Regions from separate parts of the Streptomyces sp. NPDC022910 genome, predicted to be linked through region 1. Evidence: predicted binding sites of a transcription regulator. Region 1 holds the regulator's gene; the other holds the start of a gene.
What was found. Region 1 encodes HspR, which represses chaperone genes until heat shock. Its sites were predicted from a motif close to TTGAGNNNNNNNNNCTCAA; they were not measured.

Region 1 (3,399 bases):
CCCTGATGACGCCGAGCCGCAGGCCGCCTCCCCCTCTTCGGAGGAGGCGGCGGCCCCGGCGGGGGACGCAAGCGCACAGACCGCCGGTCTGGTGGCCCAGCTCGACCAGGTGCGCACGGCGCTCAATGAGCGCACGACGGACCTTCAGCGCCTCCAGGCCGAGTTCCAGAACTACCGCCGCCGCGTCGAGCGCGACCGGATCGCGGTCAAGGAGATCGCCATCGCGAACCTCCTGACCGAGCTCCTGCCCGTGCTCGACGACATCGGCCGCGCACGGGACCACGGCGAGCTCGTCGGCGGCTTCAAGTCCGTCGCCGAGTCGCTGGAGACCGTCGCGGCGAAGATGGGTCTGCAGCAGTTCGGCAAGGAGGGCGAGCCCTTCGACCCGACGATCCACGAGGCCCTGATGCACTCGTACGCGCCGGACGTCACCGAGACGACGTGCGTGGCGATTCTTCAGCCCGGGTATCGCTTCGGCGAGCGCACCATCCGCCCCGCGCGGGTGGCCGTCGCCGAGCCGCAGCCGGGGGCGCAGACGGTCAAGGCCGAGGAGACGACCGAGACGGGCGACGACAAGGAGAGCGGTGGCCCGGACGAGGGCTGACGTACACCCATACGGCATAGGGAAGGAGGGACGTCGGGGATGAGCACCAAGGACTTCATCGAGAAGGACTACTACAAGGTCCTCGGCGTCCCCAAGGACGCCACCGAGGCCGAGATCAAGAAGGCGTACCGGAAACTCGCCCGCGAGTTCCACCCGGACGCCAACAAGGGCAACGCCAAGGCGGAGGAGCGCTTCAAGGAGATCTCCGAGGCGAACGACGTCCTCGGCGACCCCAAGAAGCGCAAGGAGTACGACGAGGCCCGCGCCCTCTTCGGCAACGGCGGCTTCCGCCCCGGTCCCGGCGCGGGCGGCTCGTTCAACTTCGACCTGGGCGACCTCTTCGGCGGCCAGGGCGGCGCCGGCGCCGGGGGAGGCTTCGGCGGCGGGCTCGGTGACGTCTTCGGGGGCCTGTTCAACCGCGGCGGCGGCGCAGGCACGCGTACGCAGCCGAGGCGCGGCCAGGACATCGAGTCCGAGGTCACGCTGAGCTTCATGGAGGCGGTGGACGGCGCGACCGTACCGCTGCGCATGTCCTCGCAGGCGCCCTGCAAGGCCTGCTCGGGCACCGGCGACAAGAACGGCACGCCCCGTGTGTGCCCGACCTGTGTCGGCACCGGCCAGGTGGCGCGCGGCTCGGGCGGCGGCTTCTCGCTGACCGACCCCTGCCCGGACTGCAAGGGCCGGGGCCTGATCGCGGAGAACCCGTGCGACGTCTGCCACGGCAGCGGCCGGGCGAAGTCGTCCCGGACGATGCAGGTCCGCATCCCCGCGGGCGTCTTCGACGGGCAGCGCATCCGGCTGCGCGGCAAGGGCGCGCCCGGCGAGCGGGGCGGCCCGGCCGGCGACCTGTACGTCGTCGTGCACGTAAACCCGCACCCGGTCTTCGGCCGCAAGGGCGACAACCTGACGGTGACCGTGCCCGTGACGTTCGCGGAGGCGGCGCTCGGCGCCGACATCCGGGTGCCCACCCTCGGCGGGCCCCCGGTGACGCTGAAGCTGCCCCCGGGCACGCCCAACGGGCGCACCATGCGCGCTCGCGGCAAGGGCGCGGTCCGCAAGGACGGCACCCGCGGCGACCTCCTCGTCACCGTCGAGGTGAGTGTCCCCAAGGACATGACGGGGAAGGCTCGTGATGCGCTGGAGGCGTATCGCGAGGCGACTGCGGGCGAGGACCCGCGAGCGGAGCTGTTCCAGGCCGCGAAGGGAGCATGAGGACGCCATGGATGGGATCGGCCGTCGACGCAACCCGTACGAACTGACCGAGGAGACCCCGGTCTACGTCATCTCGGTGGCGGCCCAGCTCTCCGGACTGCACCCGCAGACGCTGCGCCAGTACGACCGCCTTGGGCTCGTGTCCCCGGACCGTACGGCCGGCCGGGGCCGGCGCTACTCGGCCCGCGACATCGAACTGCTCCGTCAGGTGCAGCAGTTGTCGCAGGACGAGGGCATCAACCTGGCCGGCATCAAGCGCATCATCGAACTGGAGAACCAGGTCGCCGCGCTCCAGTCCCGTGTCGCGGAGCTTCAGGCCGCGCTCGACGGCGCGGCGGCGGCGATGCGCCAGCGCGAGGCCGCGGTACACGCCTCGTACCGCCGTGACCTGGTGCCGTACCAGGAGGTCCAGCAGACCAGCGCGCTGGTGGTGTGGCGGCCGAAGCGGCAGCAGTCGTCGGACTGAGGCACGGACGACACCGAAGGGGCCCGGAGGTCGGGACAGACCTCCGGGCCCTTTCGCGTAGGGTCTCCAGCAGCACGGGGTTGCCACACCCCTCCAGCACGGTGCGGTGGAGGAGGCGGTGGGCCTCGGCCCATGCCTTGAGGAGCTCGGTGAAGAAAGCACCGTGGATCCGTTCCGCGACGAGAGAATGGTCAGCCTCAGCGACCTCGAGCCCGGGCCGAACGGCGCGAGCGCGGTCGTACGGCGCATCGGGGAGCCGATCCAGACCGACCGCCAGCTGATGTACGCCCTGCGGCACGCCGGGGTGCAGTCCGGCGCGGTCGTGGACGTGACGTCGTCGCCCGGCGGCGTGATGGTCGGCAGCGGTGGGGAGCCCGCCGAACTCACCCCGCAGACCGCCGCGTACGTCTTCGTGGCCGAGCGCTGAGCCCAGCCGGGCGCCGGCCCATGCCGTGGCCCGTGCACAAGGATGGCCCTCGGCCATGGTCGTGGCCGAGGGCCATCCTCGGTGCAGCAACCCGCATTGGTCCGCCCGCAGGACCCCGTCGATCACCGGCTTGTACGGCTCCAGCGCAGTCGGCCGCGGCGGTGGAACCTTCCGCGGCTTCGGCCGGACCGAGTCCACCGCCTTGCGGACCGAAGGACAACGCGGAGGCGACGTTCTACGTCAACGGCAACGACCGCTACACCGACACGGACCTGAGCAACGGCACGACGTACTACTACGCCGTCGCCTCCGTCAACGCCGCCGGACTGGAGTCGTCCCTGTCACCGGAGGTGTCGGCGACCCCGAGGACCTGAGGGGCACTTGCCACGGGAGCATCGGGGTGCTCATGGTGAAATGCCTGGTGACGCCGGGGCTGGTCGAGCGGTACACGCGGTAGGCCGTCCTCGTGGATGCGGCCCTGAGGCCCGACGGGGAGGCAGGCGGGGTCCCGTCGACGGTGGTGACGGCACGGTCGGCGGTGCCGGCCGACTCGTTGTCGGCCTTGTCGTAGGCGCGGACCTCGTAGTAGTAGGTCTCGCCGGTCTGCGGCACGGTCGAGTCCGTGTACGAGGTGGAGGTGGTCGTGGCGAGCGGCTTGGCGGGGTAGGAGCCGCCCTTGAGACGGCGGTG
Region 2 (3,399 bases), on a different contig from region 1:
TTGTTCGCCGCGTACGCCGCCCCGTCCCTGGTGCACACCCTCTACCAGCAGTCCAGCACCGACGTCGCCCATCTGATGCGGACCCCGGCGCTGGTGCTGGTCGCCAGCGCGCTGTGGATCGCGGGCGGGATCACGTCGTCGTACGCACTCGTCTTCCTGCTGGCGCTCACAGCGCTGGAGCGGCGCATAGGCGGGCGGCGCACGGCCGTCGTCTTCCTGCTCGGGCATGTGCTCGCGACCCTGGCCACCGAGGTTCCGGTCGGTGTCTCGGTCCTGGTCGGCGGCCTGCCGAACAGCTCCCTGCACCGCCTCGACTACGGCATCAGTTTCGGTGTCGCGGCGAGCGTCGGCGCGCTTGCGGGCCTGCTGCGACCGTGGCTGCGCTGGACGGTGCTCATCGTGTTCGGCGGCATACTGCTCCAGGACCTGGTCGAGTTCACGGACCCCCTGAGCGACTGGGGCCACCTGCTGTCCCTGGTGATCGGCATCGGGACGTGGCCGCTGGTACGGCGGTGGCGGCGCACGGCCCCGGAGACCGTTCCGGCGCCGGTCCGGTAACGCCGGCCGCCGGTCGGGCGGTTCGTTCAGCGCTCCGGCGGCGTCCACACGTACGGCGTCGTCGTGGTCACCGCCCGGAAGCCCAGACGGCGCAGGATCGGCGCGCTGTCGTCGGACGCGTCCACCTGGAGATAGCGGACGCCGCGTTCCGCGGCGAGGGCGGCGCGCACCGCGACCAGGGCCCGGTAGACACCCTTGCCCCGCCACCGGGCCAGCGTCGAGCCGCCCCACAGGCTCGCGAACTCAGTCCCCTCGCGGAAGACCAGCCAGGCCGCCGAGACGACCTCCCCGTCCGCTTCGGCGACATGGACCGCGATCTCGTCCGGCGCGGCGGCGACCCGGCCGCTCAGATCGTCGGCGAGCCAGCTCCAGTCCTGCCCCCAGACGGCCGACTCCATGGCGGCGATGCGGCGCATGTCCGCCTCGGCCGTGACGCGCCGCAGCCCGACGCCCTCCGGGAGGTCGGACCGTCGTCCGGCCATCTCCTCGGCGTGCCCGATGACCACCGTCTCCCGGTCCTCGGGCACGAAGCCCGCGGCGCGCAGCCGGTCGACGAGGTCGGCCGGGGTGTCGTGCCCGCGCGTCTTCCACTCCAGCGCCTCGCCCCGGGCGGCGAAGCGGTCGCGCTGCCGGGCGATCAACCGGTCCAGCTCCGCCCCGCGGATCCCCAGGTCACGCGGCCCGCTGACGAGCCCTCGGGGCTGACCGACGATCCGCAGCAGCGGGCCGTCGTACTCATAGGTGACACCCGCCGGCGGGGTGGGCGGGGCGCCGCGCATCTGGTCGTCATAGGCGGCGAGCAGTATCTCCGTTTCCGTCATGGCGTGACCGTAGGGGGATCGGCTCGGGACGGGGCAACCGCTTTCCGACGGCGGACGCCCATGGAGCCGGCGGACGCCCACGGAGCCGACGGCCGCTCACGGAGCCCGCCGACGTGATCGCTCAGGGCGAACACCCCCTGGGGAACAATCGAATCCTGCCGGGCATTGAGTCCGCATAGCTCAACTTGACTGCCGAAGGGGAGATCATGGCTTCGACGTCCACACCGCTCACCCTGCCCGTGCTGCCGCTCGACGACGAGGTCGTGCTGCCCGGAATGGTGGTTCCACTGGACCTGAGCGATTCCGAGGTGCGCGCGGCGGTGGAGGCCGCGCAGGCCGCCGCCAGGTCGGAGCCCGGGAAGCCCCGGGTTCTGCTGGTACCGCGCATCGACGGGACCTACGCGAGCACCGGCGTGCTCGGCACGGTCGAGCAGGTCGGCCGGCTGGCCGACGGTGATCCGGGCGCCCTGATCCGCGGCCGCGGCCGTGTGAAGATCGGCGCCGGCACCACCGGGCCGGGTGCGGCGTTGTGGGTGGAGGGTACGAGGATCGACGAGAGCGTTCCCGACCCCCAGCCCGGACACGTCGCCGAACTGGTCAAGGAGTACAAGGCCCTCGCCACCAACTGGCTGAAGAAGCGCGGCGCCTGGCAGGTGGTGGACCGCGTCCAGGCGATCGACGACGTCTCCGCGCTCGCCGACAACTCCGGCTACTCACCCTTCCTGACCACCGAGCAGAAGGTGGAGCTGCTGGAGACGGCCGACCCGGTCGCCCGGCTGAAGCTCGCCACCCAGCAGCTGCGCGACCACCTCGCCGAGCAGGACGTCGCCGAGTCCATCGCCAAGGACGTCCAGGAAGGCGTCGACAAGCAGCAGCGCGAGTTCCTGCTGCGCCGTCAGCTGGAAGCCGTTCGCAAGGAACTGCGCGAGCTGAACGGCGACGCCAAGGAAGGCGAGGAGTCCGACGACTACCGGGCGCGCGTCGAGGCCGCCGACCTGCCCGAGAAGGTCCGTGAGGCTGCCCTCAAAGAGGTCGACAAGCTGGAGCGGGCGAGCGACCAGTCGCCCGAGGGGTCGTGGATCCGCACCTGGCTGGACACCGTGCTCGAACTGCCGTGGAACGAGCGCACCGAGGACGCGTACGACATCCGCGGCGCCAAGGCCGTCCTCGACGCCGAGCACGCGGGCCTGGAGGACGTGAAGGAGCGGATCACGGAGTACCTGGCGGTGCGCAAGCGGCGCGCCGACCGGGGTCTCGGAGTGGTCGGCGGGCGGCGCGGGGGTGCCGTTCTCGCGCTCGTCGGCCCGCCCGGCGTGGGCAAGACGAGCCTCGGCGAGTCGGTCGCGCACGCCATGGGACGGAAGTTCGTCCGGGTCGCGCTCGGCGGCGTGCGCGACGAGGCCGAGATCCGCGGCCACCGGCGTACGTACGTCGGCGCCCTGCCCGGCCGTATCGTCCGCGCCATCAAGGAGGCCGGTTCGATGAACCCGGTCGTCCTGCTCGACGAGATCGACAAGGTGGGCTCCGACTTCCGGGGCGACCCGGCGGCCGCCCTCCTCGAAGTCCTGGACCCGGCGCAGAACCACACCTTCCGTGACCACTACCTGGAGGTCGAACTCGACCTTTCCGACGTCGTGTTCCTCGCGACGGCGAACGTCCTCGAAGCCATCCCGGAGGCTCTGCTCGACCGTATGGAGCTGGTCCGCCTGGACGGCTACACCGAGGACGAGAAGGTCGTCATCGCCCGCGACCACCTGCTCCCGCGCCAGCTGGAGCGAGCCGGTCTGAACAAGGACGAGGTCACGCTCGACGAGAGCGCGCTGCGCAAGCTCGCCGGCGAGTACACCCGGGAGGCGGGCGTACGGAACCTGGAGCGGTCGATCGCGCGTCTGCTGCGCAAGGTCGCGGCCCAGCACGAACTGGGCGCGAAGGAGCTGCCCTTCACGGTCCGGGACGAGGACCTGCGCGCCCTGATCGGGCGTCCGCACCACGTGCCCGAGTCCGCCCAGGACCCGGCCGA

Region 2: lon (endopeptidase La) is a predicted target of HspR. The motif match lies at 1,545-1,563, and genes of this name have one in related genera.

The regions. Positions count from the first base shown of each region.
Region 1 covers NZ_JBVHHL010000062.1:16,266-19,664, reverse strand. Annotated here, with positions in the region: gene grpE (nucleotide exchange factor GrpE) at 1-604, shown strand, start outside; gene dnaJ (molecular chaperone DnaJ) at 644-1,816, shown strand; gene ACZ3TS_RS35710 (heat shock protein transcriptional repressor HspR) at 1,824-2,282, shown strand; partial or broken gene ACZ3TS_RS35705 (GntR family transcriptional regulator) at 2,344-2,418, opposite strand; partial or broken gene ACZ3TS_RS35700 (dihydrofolate reductase) at 2,413-2,709, shown strand; gene ACZ3TS_RS35695 (hypothetical protein) at 2,871-3,083, shown strand; partial or broken gene ACZ3TS_RS35690 (PA14 domain-containing protein) at 3,199-3,399, opposite strand, start outside.
Region 2 covers NZ_JBVHHL010000037.1:39,421-42,819, forward strand. Annotated here, with positions in the region: gene ACZ3TS_RS28810 (rhomboid-like protein) at 1-558, shown strand, start outside; gene ACZ3TS_RS28815 (GNAT family N-acetyltransferase) at 585-1,379, opposite strand; gene lon (endopeptidase La) at 1,586-3,399, shown strand, end outside.